DNA from 2 places in the Methylomonas sp. ZR1 genome. Region 1 is predicted to be linked to the other one. Evidence: riboswitches for the same ligand, from Rfam matches in the RefSeq annotation. Region 1 holds a riboswitch; the other holds the start of a gene.
What was found. A riboswitch is a leader RNA that binds a small molecule or an ion and turns the genes downstream of it on or off. The one in region 1 is predicted to bind cyclic di-GMP.

Region 1 (7,396 bases):
TGAGCCGCCCATTATACTCAGAAATATTAGCTTTGCAACGATTAATTGTAATAAATACAAAAATAATATCTTCCTTTCCTAAATGGTGCTGGTCACCTACTCTTTTACCGGCCGTTTTTCCAGCTTTCTTTGCAAGGTTCTTCTGTGCATATTCAATGCTCTGGCGGCGGCAGAGATGTTACCGTCGTGCTGCATCAGCACCTTTTGCAAGTGTTCCCACTCCAAGCGCTTCACCGATAGCGGATTGTCGCTGATCGCTACCGAGGCATCGCCTTCGTTTTTATATAAGGCACTAACAATCTCATCGGCATTCGCCGGCTTGGTCAGATAATGAATCGCGCCCAATTTGATAGCCTCCACCGCAGTGGCAATACTGGCAAAGCCGGTCAGCATGACGATTTGGGTATTGTCATCTAAAGAAATCAGTTTCTTGACCATTTCCAAACCGGAGTCAAAACCTATCCGCAAGTCGATTACCGCGTATTCAGGCTCGGTTTGCTCCGCCAGTTTCATTGCCGTATCAACATCATTGGCGACAGTCACTTGAAAATTGCGCTTTTCCAACGCCGGCTTCAACACCGAACAAAAGGTGACGTCATCATCGACAAGCAATAAATTGGGCTTATCCATAGGTAATTGGTTCATGCATACTCTCCTTAGCTAAAAGCGGCAAACTGATTTCAACGCAAGCACCGCCCGACTCTAAATTACTGAACTGTATTTTACCGCCGAGTCGCTTGATAGTGGTATAAGTCAAAAACAAGCCAACTCCCATACCTTGCTTATTGCTCTTGACCGGTTGGTGCCCTGCAAACTCGATAAATTCAGCCGGCAAGCCTGGACCGAAATCCCGGATTTTCAAGTTTAGTGTTTCGTCATCCCATTCCACATGAAACTCGATGCCCGCATCGACCGGCGATGCCTCGGCAGCGTTATTTAGGATATTAATGATGGAGTGAGTCACCGTACGTTCCGCAATCACGCGCGCTTCCATATCCACATTCGGCGAAATAAATAGCTTGAGCCGGGTAGCGGCTTTATGCGTGCGCCACTGGCCTAATACTTCATCGATATATTCGCTCACCAGCATCACCTTGCCGGATTCCGCCCGCATCTCGCCGGCGGAGGCCGACATCACCGACAAAGCTTGTTTGCAGCGATCAATCTGCTGCTGCACAATCATCAGTTTCTGATGCAGATCCGGATAGCGATGCGCCGACAGCTCTTCCGCCATCTCATGCGTCAAAATGGCGATCGTCCCCAGCGGCGTACCCATATCATGCGCGGCGCTGGCCGCCAAGGTGCCTAGGGACACCACGCGCTCGTCGCGTAGCGCACTCTCGCGGGCATCCGCTAAATTACGCTCCCGCTCTTTCAAGGTCTTGGACAGTTCGACCACAAAAAAAGCGACTAAGCCGGCGCTAAACACAAAACCAAACCACATACCGAATACATGCAGATTGAAATAACGCCGGTCGTTCATCAAATGCATTTGCAGGCTCATTTCCGGCGTCATCTCCGTCATCGCCGGATGGGCCATGTGCGGCTCGACTGCCGGCAAGGGTACGTTGTAGGCAATCAGCACCGTATACACGCAGGAGGTAATGATCACCATATTCCAGGCATAAGCCTGCGGCAGCATGATGGCAGTTACAATCAAAGGCAGCAGAAACACCCAAATGATCGGGTTTGACGCGCCGCCGGTCAAATAAAGTAAATAGGCCAACGCCAGTACATCCATGCATATTTGCGAAAAAATCTCGTGCTCGGTAACTTCTTCCGGGGTTCTCAGCCGCAGCCAGGTGTACAGATTGAGTATGGAAATCGCAAAAATCGCCAGCCACAGCTGGTTTTGAGGCAAATTAATACCCAGGCCGTTCACCGCAATAAACACCGCCACCGTAACGGCAAACAGCATCAAATTTCTAAGAATGTATAACCACCGCAGGTTTTCGCGAATGGATATTTCGGCTTTAGGCAGAATGTGTGAAAGCATAGAAACAACACTAAATTGAAGAAAGCATCGCCGCTAGATACTACCGGCGCTTGCTTACCAAGGTGGAAAGCCGATCAAACCTGGATGGCGGCCACCTAAGTATTCAATCGATTTTTGATAGCAACCTTCACTCCAACCACTAGGTGCCAGAGCAAATACGGAATCAAGCTCGCCGCTTACAAGATCGAAAGATAATCTACGAGCTAATCTTTTAGGAACAAGCGTCACGATCTGACGAATCATGCCTCCAAAAAATAGTGCGGCATATCACGCACCAGCCAAACGCCAGCCGCCGTTTTTATCCACCCATCTCATGCTCAGCCAGTACCAAAACGTCATAGGCAGCATCATCGCAAACCATTCCCAATCGTCGATCAAAAATAATTTGGCAACCCAGCCATTGCCATCGAAATAGAGCGGCCAAGGCACACAGTAAAGAGTAAAAACAATACTACTCCAGATCAACAGTAACGCGCCTTTGCGGGTTTCTATACTGGACAGGGCCAGGAACACCCACAGCGGGGTTTTATCGGTTTTTTGCATACATCTCTCCACTGAAAAATCTCGTGCCAACCCAATGAGCGGCGCAACAACCTAACAATAAACGACTAGAAAAGAAAGAAATTCCTAATCAAATCCACCAAAACAAACTTCACCACCAAGCGGGGATTATTTCCCAGCAATTGAACTGTGTTATTTAAAATAAGCGTATGAGCTATTTCGCTGAATTTCGCCCGCAGCTCACTCATGCCATCCCAGGCAAAATAAGCAGCAATACAATGATATTTATATATTTTATTAAGTTGGCCCACTATTCGCTTTAACTAGTGTACTTGCTTCGTGGTTTGCTTTCCGAAAAGCGGTTAGTAGGTCTCTATCCCTGCCATGTCTGCCGCTGGCGGAATGAGCAAATCTCTGAAAGCAAGCTTTGCCACACCCGTCGTGAGGCGGGGCCGGAAAATCACGGTTCTTAAAAAACGATTTAAAGAAGGCCGGATTGCCCCCATGCGCGCCATGGGCGAGGGCAAAGTTTGGCTCGCTGCTGTTGGTCAAGTTTTGTCAGTTTCGCTGTTACCTTTAATTCCAATAACAAAGAGGACGATCATGATCTTTCATAAAACGGCTATAGCAGCTATTTTGACAACTGGCCTGGCGGCTGTTTCCAGTCAAGCATTCGCGCACTCTTACTACAACCTGACCGGCGCGGGCACAGTAGCCTCCGGTAACTCCGCCATCGGCTTCGGCATCGCCAACAGCATCAACGGTACAGACGGTGTATCTGCAAACTCCAACGGCACCAATAGAGTCGCCAACGGTACCAACGTTTATACAGTCGGCGACTTAAACGCGAACACCTTAATTCCGGGCACAGGTACCGCGGCTGAGACAGCCACAGAAGTAGCAGGCAACCTGCCCTATATGTGGTATTCAGGTCAGCATACAACAGCTACAGGTTTCACCAAACGCGAATTACATACCGGCTCCAGCGCTACAGACAACGATGGCGCACTGACAGCAAACCTTATTAGCTCAAACCCTAGCTTCGGCACCAACACTATCGGTAGCTTGTGGAAAGCTTACTCGGACAAAAACGGCGGCACCAACGCCGCCACCTGGGGCACCATCATGGCCGACCTACCGGCTGATGGCGACCATCCTTACTTAGCGGTAGCAGGCAATTCGGCATCAACCGGCCTGGGACTGGACTATGGCTTGATTCATATTAGCTGCGGCGCAAACACAGCAAGCGCTAACTGCGCCAGCGCGGGCAATATCAAAACCACCATTACCGTGAAAAACGACGCCGATTACAGCCAATTTAACGGCTTATTGGACGTGGCCCTGTATCGCAATGTGGACAGCAGTTCCACATCTGACCGTAACGCGGCTGCCACAATCGGCGAAACGGGCCTGCAAGGCTCAAGCTTGGGCGAAGCTATCTGGACAGCCAGCATGAGCAGCACTTCCGACACCTTGTTCTACTCGTTTGTGTTCGACCAAGCCGAGTGGAATGCCACAGGCACACCCGGGTTGCACACCAATGGCTTTTATACCTTGGTTGTAGGCGCGCACGGTGGCGGCGCGCTCGATGGCGTAACCTACGACGTACTGGTTACCACTTCGGCAGTGCCTGTTCCAGGCGCAGTCTGGCTGTTCGGCAGCGCGATGGCCGGCTTGATCGGTTTCGGCCGCCGCAAACAAGCACTAGCGGCTTAATTACCCAGCGGGATTGCCGCCAAACAACGGTAATCTCCTCACCAAGCACTGTTTAACAACAGGCTTACACTCATATATTTGATTCGATAGAGATCCAAAATGACTGCAAACTTAACCTTTAAGAAACTAGCATTAGCCGGCGCCATGGGCGCGTTAATGTCGATCAGCGGCATGGCTAGCGCTCACGTAACCTACAATTTAGCTTCCGGAGATCCCTTACCGGACGGTTCTGCCGCAGGCCCATGGTCTGCCGGCGATCCAGGCTATATTGGCAATTTGCCCGCCACCTGGGTAGCGATGATCCACAATGACGGCGGCGTTGCCAACTCGCAAACCGCCAGCGGCCACGGCATAGGCATGGGCGCCAAAGCTTATAAAGACGGCGCGACAAACTGGGGGCATACCGCCGATTACGGTTTGTTTGAACTGCATGCCGACGCAGAAGTGACTATCACCGTATCGTCGGACGGCTCCAATCTGCGCCCGGCTTTTGGTTTGTGGAGCGGCTGGGATACCGCGGGTAGCAGCAGTCGTCATCAAGAATACCTGAACAACGGTGCTCTAAATCCCATGGCTGCCAGCCCACTTGGCACAACGCTGGGTTTGGTTGACGCAAACGCCTGGGCCTTCGCAGCCACTCAAGGCACCACCGCCACCGCGACGCTGACCCGTTTCCTGACTGCCGGTACTTACACACTGATTTTGGGTGGTTACGACGGCACGGTAGGCGGCGCCAATCTGGCCTATACCGCTACCATCTCCGCCGCCGCATCACCGGTACCCGTGCCGGGTGCAGTTTGGCTGTTCGGTAGCGCGATGGCCGGCTTAGTCGGTTTCGGCAAACGCAAAACCACAGAAAACGTCTGAGACGTATCTATGTCACTTAAAGCTGATTTTTAACCCGGCGCCCTTAATTACCAGTGTGATCAAGGGCCAGGTTAATCAGCAAGAAATTGGATCGGTGTCGGTCAAGGATGACCGGGGGCACGGAAGCTCCACTTCTACATCCGCTAGAATCTAGCCTGCTTGATCAAAAAGCTTGAACAACCCTGCCCATTCGCTTCATTCGTAACCGAACGCATCGATATACGGCGCCAAGATCGGCAACACGGGTTCGTAAAAACTTTCATAATGCTGCCAACGCGCCACCGAGCGCGAATAAATCGGCTGAGCGACAGCGGCAAAACTCGGCGTGGCAATGTAACGGCCCTTAGCCTTCTCGTGAAACGCGCTAACTTCGGCCACCCACTCCAAATCCAATAACTCAAACACCCGGCGAAAACTGTTTTCGAAATCGTTAACCGTGTCCTCGTAACGCAATTCCATATAACGCGGCTGCATCATCGGCTTCATGTACAGCCACAGATCCATCACAGCGGCATATTGCTTGGCGACACCTTCCCAGCTCAGTAGATTGACTGTCACGCTAGACGGCTTAAACGCCTGTTGAAAGCAACTCAGACACACATCGCGCGGATCGCGTAGCGCAAAGATAATCCTGGCCTCCGGAAATAGGCAGCTAATCAAGCCTATATCGATACTATTCAGCGCCACTTTATCGATAAAGCATTTATTCAACGCATCCGCGCCGTATTCTTCGCCAACCCGCCGCCAATAGTACGCACGTAACTTCCGGACATCATCCAGACCAAGCTGGCGGAGGGCGGCCGGAATGTCTTCTCGCACACCACTCAACCTTTGCAGCTCTTGAATCAAACCATGAATCAGATCATTTTCATCGGAGGTAAACACCTCGGGGTGCGCCGCCAGTACTTGCTCGGTCAACGTCGTGCCGGAACGCAAAAAGCCCAGCAGAAACGTCGGCACCGGTAAGTTATCGGCAAAGTCGCTTAGCGCCCATCGATGCAATAACGCCTGATCAAAGCCCTGCTTGTTACGTTGAATCGCACGAAACACTTGTCCGGCGTCAAGCGAGCTGATTTCAGGTAATTGCTTATACAAAGCCTTAGCTTGCTGGCAAGCCGCAAACGATGCTTCATATTCTTCCAGCTTATCCAGCACCCCTACCAACTCCTGCCAGGCACGTGCAGTCTGCTGCATATTGCGATTAGCGGCTATTACGGTCTGAAAGCGCTGCTTGGCTGCCGGCAATCGGTTTAAATGCGCCTCCAACACCGCCAGCATGTTATTGCAGGCTGGATCGTCGGGGCGTAATTCGCAAACCTTGCTGGCAAACGGCAAAGCCTCTTCGAATCGATTAACCCGCGTCAAATACAGGGCGCGATTATTCAGTGCGGCAGGATTTTCAGGTTCCAGCTTAACCGCCAATTCGGTCAGTTTCAGCGCGGTATCCAGATCGCCCCAGTGATGCAATTGTTCGGCCAGCTCCAGCATAAAACGGATATTGCGGGTTTGCTGAGCGTCGATTTCCAGTTGAAGAGCGGCCTGCTGTAGATAGGCTAAGCCTTCCCGGCGCTGCTGCTGCCAACACAAAGCCTGTCCCAATCCGGCCAGTGCTTCCGCATGATTGGGTTGGATCGCTAACACTTGCCGAAACCCATGCAACGTACCCGCCATATCGCGCCGGGCCACGGCTTGCCAGGCTTGCTTTAAGGCGTCGTCCACACTGGGTATAACCGGCCTCGCCGCCGCTTCGGCCAGTTTTAGACAACAGGCTTTGTATTTCTTGCCGCTGCCGCATGGGCACGGATCGTTACGGCCAAATTTAGCGTTGACGACTGCTGTGTTTTTCATATCGTTCCCTGACGAAGTTTGGCATTGATTATGGGCAGCAATTATAAATCCGCCAGCACGGCCAGCGCTTCTTGAATGTTACTGACTGCATGAATTTGCAAGTTTTTCACCGGATCCTTGGGTTTGTTGCTTTTCGGGATGATGGCCCGTTTAAAACCGTGCTTGGCCGCCTCGTTGAGCCTAGCGTGACCGTTGGCGACCGGGCGAATCTCACCGTTTAAACCCACCTCGCCGAAGAACACCGTGTCGTAAGGAATAATCCGGTCGCGCAGGCTGGAGACCACACCGACCATAATTGCCAGGTCGGTACTGGTTTCGGACACCTTGATACCGCCGACCACATTGGCGTAAATCTCGTCGTTGCCGGTAAAAATCCCGCCGTGGCGCGACAACACCGCCAGCAACATGGCTAGCCGGTTTTGATCCAAACCCACCGCCAACCGGCGCGGATTGCCGTACTGACTTTCG
Region 2 (7,396 bases), 1.6 Mb from region 1:
GCTTCGGCATGCTGTGTCGGGCCTTTTTTACTTTTATCTTTAGGTATTGGTGGCGCATGGATGAGTACGTTGACGGCACTGGAACCGGTCCGTCCATTTTTCATCATCCTGACCGTGGTCTTTATGGCGTTAGGGTATCGAAAACTTTATCTAATGCCTCAACGCTGTGAGGAAGGTGAAAGCTGCGCCACATTCGACATCCAGCGCCGACAACGCCTGATGTTTTGGTTGGGTTCAGCATTCATTTTGAGTCTGCTGGCCTTTCCCTGGTTAGCGCCTTTTTTCGTGGCTTGAGAGGATCTCGATATGACAATTAATTCTGGATTGTTACTGGTAAGCTTGTTGTTACCGGCCACTTTATGGATGCCAATGGCCTATGCTGAAACCACAGTGGCACAGCCAAACCAACAACAAACGGTTACACTGAAGTTAGAGAATATGACCTGCGCCATGTGCACAGTCACCATCAAGAAAGCCTTACAGAAAGTCGAAGGCGTGCAAACAGTGGCTATCGATTACGATGCCAAAACGGCCGTGGTTACTTTCGATAGCCAAAAAACCAATAGCGTCGCCTTGATCAAAGCCACGACAGATGCCGGTTATCGGGGTTCCCTGGTCACACCTATTACCCGATAAAGCCGAGGATACGGTCTATGTCTGATTGCTGCCCAAGTACATCCACCAAAACCAAACAGAATTGTCCTGAATGCGGCTCCACTTGTAAAAGTGTCGATATGTCTACGCTTTTTCATCAGGTCAGGTTTCCCGAGAATCAGTCAATCATCACTGACAGCTATTATTTTTGCCCTGTCAAAAAATGCTCAGTTGGGTACTTTTCCAGCGTGGGCAACACTATTCCCAAGCAGCAATTAAGAAGCTATCAAGCCATTCAAAACGACGCGCTTTGTTACTGTTTTGATATTGACGCCGAGCAGTATTTATCGGCGTTAAAAAATCAACGGGCAGAACCGATCAAAGCTTTCGTCATGCAACGTACTCAAGCCGGGGAATGTGCTTGTGAAATTAGAAACCCATCAGGCCAATGCTGTTTAGCGAATTTCAAGCGTTTAGAAAATGAGCACAATACAGATGTCAAGTGATCGCTATAAACCAGCCGTTCGGAGAACTGACTTTTTATATTTTTCACAGACTGCTTTTGGCCGACAGCCGTCCCCGATAACACCAATGCCAAGGCTCGTAAACATACCCGAAGCGGTTATCGCGCGGGAATGACAGAAAAAATTGAAAGCGTTTTGCGTTGCTTGATAGCCACTGAAAAGCAGCCGTTTGTTCGAACCGTTCGCCCAGCTCCGGGCAGTCGTCGCTGCCAATATCGATAGCATGACCGGTATGGTGTTCGCTGTAACCGGGCGGGGCCAAGACACGCAGAATCTCGTCGATAGTTTGGCCCTTCCCGAGCTTGCGCCGAATAATGTCGGCTTGATAATCCGCGCTGCGAAAGGCCGAGACCATCAATAGCGTAATGCCCTCCTCGGCAGCGGCTTGTTTCAATGCGTGCCATGCAACGGCCGCTTCCGCCGTGAGATAATACGCTCTGCCTTGCGGCGTGGTTTCCGCGACGATCAACTCTAAAGGCTCGCGGCATAATGCCAAACCTCTACCTGCCGGCAGTTCTTCCGGAATGCCTAGTTCGATGAATAGCTCGCGAATACGCTGTAAGTAGGCGTCAAGCGGTTGGGCAATCATGGGCTACATCTCATTGAGTGCATGCAAGCGCTGGTAATCGCTCGAGGTGTCGACATCCAGTTCCGCTTCCCGCAACGGCACTTTTACCAGCGTGTCCTCGAAGCGCAGTAACAAGGGCTTGGCTCCCCGGTCGCCGGTCAAGCTGGCTAGCTGGGGAAAATAAGCAGCCGGAAACACCGCCGGTACGCCAAACGACTCCGCATACTGACTAACCACAATACGCTCCGGCGCGTTTTGCCAAGCGCTAAGCAAACTTTGCAGATGCGCGGCGCTAATCAAGGGTTGATCGCACAGCATCAACAATACCGCGCTAGCTGAGTCCGGCACAGCCTGGATACCAGCCCGAATCGAACCGGCCATACCGTCCGCCCAACTCGGATTCAATACCACTTTGCTGCCGCTCAAATCGACCGCGGCTTTTATCGCCTCAGCATTTGCGCCCAATACCACCAACGTCCGCTCCGCCAACACGGCTTGCGCATTGACAAGCGCATGCGCCAGTAATGGACGCTCCTGCCAAATCAGTAATTGCTTGGGACTGCCCATCCGGCTGGAGGCACCGGCCGCCACGATGACGGCATGCACATTATCCATGGCTGCAGGCATGTTTGAGCGCAACCGGCTCTTTCCCCAGTTGCCAGCCGCTACGACCGTTGAGCTGGGTCTGAATGCCGGCCACTATCGACAAGGCAATTTCTTCCGGAGTTTGCGCGCCGATGTCCAAACCGAACGGGCGGAATACCCGTTCGACTATCAGTGCCGCGTTGTCGCCCAAGCTGTGCAGCAGCCGCTGCTTGCGATGCACCGGACCCAGCAAACCGACCAACTCGCCGGTTTGGGTAATCAACATGCGCGCGGTGGCCTTTTGGTAGGTCGAGCCAAAGGTTTGTTGCCAAAAATTGGCGTGCGTTTTTTAGTGGATGATTCCTGCACTGACTATTCCTATAAAGAGATTGCCGCTCGAGCAGTTAAAAACTGACCAGGGTTTTGTCCGCGACTTATTGACGGCCTCCAAGCACAAAATGCATAAGGTGTGGAAACTCAAGCCTTGGCTTTTTTATCCTTGCGGATGCCCCGGACCGCATACGTCCTGGCTTTATCTTTGGCGGTTTCCGCAAAGAAGGTCTTCCAGATCTCGCAGCCTCTATCGGCAATTGCCACCGAAATATCCTTAAATAAACTGATACCTTCCAGCACCATTGTCGGGGTAAAACCATAATCGTGGGTTAGGTAGTAACTGATGCTCATCAGATAGGTTTTTTCTCTGCTCATGAGCTTGATCAGCCGTTGCTTTTGTTTATCGTAGACATAGTAAGAGGTCAGCGCCAGCAGGCTCAGGCCAAAAAATTTCGTCCACAACAAAATGTAGGCATCGTCTTCATAGAGCTTCTGACCCTTGTTCAAAATGGCATCGGTTTTATTCATATCTATCCTCGGTGAAAGTGTCGGGCATCTTAATTTAAGTTTGAAAATTTTGTGTTGGAAATATTGGATAGTGTCGTCATAACACAGCCGCCCAAAGCGCAATACCGCGTAACTACAAGGCTGGCAAGAACCAAGCGGTGTTTTTAGCTTAACCAGTAGCTATGCCATGCCATCGCCTTAAATGCAAAAAATGCCTTTTCCACCTGATGGCAAAGGCGATTAGAGGAATCAACCTTTTCTGGGACAGAGTGATTTTCGTCAGCAATTGGCAGATGACTAAAGCTCCGGCGAGGCTGGTCGTCGATTGCCGACGAAGTCATGATACGCATGAGAACGTTGGATTTTTATTTCGGAATTCGTTCCCAACCTTCGTTCCAGCACCCTGATTTTTAAGCAGCCAGCTTGGTATATCACTACCCGAACTTATGACTTTTACCCTTACGGCGCAAACTCAAAGCTGCCACCCAAAATCTCTTAAATAAAATAAGGGATATAACCCAAAATACGCGAAATAACACACCCTGCATAGCGTTATAGCCATCTAAAACCCCAGAAAACCGCCACACTTATTACTACTCCACCCTATCAAATAAAACAGCTTATCCCATTGTTTTATATGAACATAGCCATAGAAAAGCACTACAAATCCACGCTTAAATATATTTTGGCGCACGTTTTGCATTACAAATAGTGCTGCACCCTCCTGGGCGCAGCCACCAAGTCGCCACACTCGTCGCAAGGCGGGGCCGGAAAGCTGCGGATCTGATTCAGATAGTCGAGCTGCCTCTTATGAGCGGGTAAGAGAAGGGTCTAGCCGGTCGAGATTCATACACCGACAACTACCCATAGCGCTCGCTCACTGGTCAGGAATAGTTTGTTGTATCACCTGATTAGCTAAACCCGTTGTTTAACTCACTACGCAAGCAAGCCCGGTATTTAAAACTCTTTGGACGGTCTCTCTCGCAACCATAGCGTAGCGTGATCAATTCAGGAATATTGAAATACATAGCGGTTTTAAGGCTGTTCAAATTGCGCGGGAAGCCATCGGCCCAGCACTTACCGTACACAAAGGACCGGAAAGTAAGAGCCTGGCATCGCGGCATCCGGCGTAAGTGCGCTAGGCAACGACTCGCAAAGGGAATTGCGAAACATTGAATGTCGCCGGTAAAACCTACCGGTAAAAATCTTCGTCTTACTATGAAAGGAATTGAAATATGTCTGTTAACACGAAACATGCGCCTGCCTTGAAAAAGGTGGCTGCAACACTTGCTATTTCACTTTTAGGCCTCGGCAATGTACAAGCCGAGACCGTAAACGGCACCATCTATAAAACCGTCGACCCGGTTCACGGCGCCGGTACCACAATCGATTTCTATTCGTTCTCCTTGTCATCGGCTGCCAATGTGATAATCGATGTCCTGGCGAATGAAGGCTACGCAGCGGGCTGGGGCGCGCATCCCGGCGCGTATGTCGATATAAACGGCGACGGCGAACTAACACTGGCAGATAGCCAATTCCGCATTTTTCAGGACACAGTCTCACTGACTACCGAAATCGTCAGCGGTGACGACAGTCCAGCCTACACCATACCCGGCAATACCGGCGGATGGGCCGATGGCAGCTTGTTGAGCCGAGACTCCTATCTGGCTACTGCATTGGACGTGGGCAATTACATTATTGCTTTTGGCGATTACTCTCTGACCATCGAAGAAGCCGTACTGGGCTTCAACAAGGGCGACACCATCACCGGTGCGACCGGCGTCAACCCGATAACGGGCGCCACCGGTCAAGATCATTTCGACTATCAAATTACCCTGACCGCCACTGACTACGTCACAGGAGCCAGCCTGCCTTTGACCATAACCGGCGAGGGTGTTAGCGCAGTGCCGGTGCCAGGGGCCGTTTGGTTATTCGGTTCTGCACTAATGGGATTCGGTGTATTCGGCAAACGCCGCACCGCGTAAACCCCGGCAAACAAGAGCGAAAAGGTCAGCCGACATCAGCTGTCGACTCACCCCTCGCAATGCATGTCTAAATCCTTTGGAGATGTCTATCTTTTGGCTGCCAGGCCCGAAATACTCAGACAAATCCAAATTAAACAGCAACTTAAATCTACCACAATCGTAAACAACGATGTGGTAGATATTGGAGACACTCAAAAATGAACATCGATTTACAAACTATTTTTAAAATCACCCTATCCTCCGCCGCGCTAACCCTTGCCGTTGCTCAACCTGCTGCGGCGGCTTGGTCAGGTGCCGATAACACTCTCGAGCTGGGCACCAGCATCTCAAACCCCAGTTTTAATTCCAGCAATTTGGGCTTCGCGGGCAATCCGTCTCTGTCCAATGATGGCTGGGGCATGCAAGGGGCATTTACCAACTTTTATTTAAGCTCATCAGCCCAATCCGTGACTGTCGACGCGCGTTCGTCCGCGGCAAACTTTCCGGCTTTTTCAATTTTCAGAACCAATGTGGCTTATTCGGGTGAAACGGTCGGCGTCGATACACCGGCCGAGCTAACCGGCCAAATTCACAAATTTAACTCGGTCGGCCAAGCCGGCGATCCAGGCATAATGTGGGCAACCGGCGCGGACGGCATTGTCGAAACCCTGGGCTACGTCAGCTCCTCAAGCAAAAACTACGTTAACTCTTTCGGCGGTGTCATCGACTCCGGCGCCCACGATGTCAGTATCGACGACCTGTATGAAACCGGCGTATCCGGCACTATAGGCGTCACCGGCAACCCTGCTTTTGCCAACACCAAAAGATTCGCGACCTTGACGCTGAACGACTTGCAAGCTGGCTGGTATGCCGTGTTCGTCGGCGGTGCAGACGTCCTCGGAAGCAGTGCCGGCATCTCTTTGAACATTTCCGCGTCGGCCGCCCCTTCTACCTACACGCCAGCGGCGGTGCCAGTACCCTCCGCTGTATGGCTGTTCGGTACGGCACTGGCCGGCTTTATAGGCAGAGGCAAACGCAACGCTAAAGCGTAAGCCAACACCCAGCACATAAGCCGATGTTCCGATAAAAAAGGAAGTTTGGCGAGGGACTTCGCCAAAGGAATAAAGGATGGCCGATAAATTACGCTTTGTGGTTTATCGGCCTTTTTTATAGCTTGAGCCCGCTGATGCGGGCGTTTTGGCCGTATTTGTTGCCAACCAACCATTTCTCAGTGGAGTTTCACCATGACATTGTTTCGTCATAGCCAATTAGCGATTGTTTTAGCCGGAGGTGTACTGCTCAGTTTCAGCGCCGCCGCGGTCGAATTGGCACTAGGGCCCATGCCGATAAGCCTGAAGCATTTGCCCGTTCCGCCTGTTCCCGGCCTACTGGACGGCCCGGACCCTATTGTCGTCAACAAGAACGCCGCGATTGCCTTGGGCAAAGCGCTGTTCTGGGATACTAACGTGGGTAGCGACGGCATGGCCTGTGCGTCCTGCCACTTTCACGCCGGCGCCGACGGCAGAGTAAAAAATCAGCTTGCTCCGGGCGGCCAATCCAGCCCCTTAAGCGATCAAACATTCAGCAATGCCATGACGGGTGGGTCTTTGGGACCCAATCATACCCTCAGCATTGGCGACTTTCCGCTACATCAAAGGGAAGATCCATTCCAAGAGCATTCCGCGATCCTCTATGACACTGACAATGTAGTCGGTTCGTCCGGTACTTTCGGTGGTGAATTCAGAGCAGTGGACCGCTACACAGCGCCTAACGACACCTGCAGCCGCAGCGTCGACAGCCTGTTTCATGCCGGCGCGGTCGGCACCCGCAAAGTAACGCCACGCAATGCGCCCAGCGTGATCAATGCGGTGTTTAATCATCGCAATTTTTGGGACGGCCGCGCCAACAATGTGTTTAACGGCAGCAGTCCTTGGGGCGACCGAGATCCCGACGCCGGCGTCTGGGTAAAACAGAACGCCACGACGCTAATTAAGCAGCGCCTGCATTTAATCAATTCCTCGCTGGCGTCATTAGCGGTAGCTCCGCCACAAAACACTACCGAAATGGCCTGCCGCAACCGGACCTTGATGGAACTCGGTAGAAAGCTGCTGTTACGCCGCCCGTTGCAAAACCAAAAAGTACATCCTGAAGACAGTGTATTGGGACCTTACAGCCTCAATAGCAAACCCGGCATGAACACTCTGTATAAGCTGCTGATCATGCAGGCATTCAATCCAAAATACTGGTCGTACAGCGGTAACCCGCCAATTCCGGCCCCCAAAGGGTTTGCGCCCTATAATCAAACCGAAGCCAACTTTGGC

Region 2: another riboswitch for cyclic di-GMP. It lies ahead of DDY07_RS08150 (hypothetical protein); the one in region 1 lies ahead of DDY07_RS23980 (hypothetical protein).

The regions. Positions count from the first base shown of each region.
Region 1 covers NZ_RCST01000001.1:125,736-133,131, reverse strand. The annotation lists gene DDY07_RS00615 (response regulator transcription factor) at 97-645, opposite strand; gene DDY07_RS00610 (ATP-binding protein) at 623-1,996, opposite strand; gene DDY07_RS00605 (hypothetical protein) at 2,051-2,239, opposite strand; gene DDY07_RS00600 (hypothetical protein) at 2,264-2,539, opposite strand; cyclic di-GMP riboswitch class I at 2,917-3,001, shown strand; gene DDY07_RS23980 (hypothetical protein) at 3,101-4,213, shown strand; gene DDY07_RS00590 (hypothetical protein) at 4,313-5,080, shown strand; gene DDY07_RS23790 (sulfotransferase) at 5,276-6,928, opposite strand; gene radA (DNA repair protein RadA) at 6,970-7,396, opposite strand, start outside.
Region 2 covers NZ_RCST01000001.1:1,768,650-1,776,045, forward strand. The annotation lists gene DDY07_RS24430 (MerT/CopZ fusion-like heavy metal transport selenoprotein) at 1-636, shown strand, start outside; gene DDY07_RS08125 (hypothetical protein) at 654-1,100, shown strand; gene DDY07_RS08130 (D-alanyl-D-alanine carboxypeptidase family protein) at 1,144-1,707, opposite strand; gene DDY07_RS08135 (NTP transferase domain-containing protein) at 1,711-2,301, opposite strand; partial or broken gene DDY07_RS08140 (XdhC family protein) at 2,294-2,560, opposite strand; gene DDY07_RS08145 (hypothetical protein) at 2,749-3,132, opposite strand; cyclic di-GMP riboswitch class I at 3,846-3,920, shown strand; gene DDY07_RS08150 (hypothetical protein) at 4,347-5,096, shown strand; gene DDY07_RS08155 (hypothetical protein) at 5,294-6,127, shown strand; gene DDY07_RS08160 (cytochrome-c peroxidase) at 6,320-7,396, shown strand, end outside.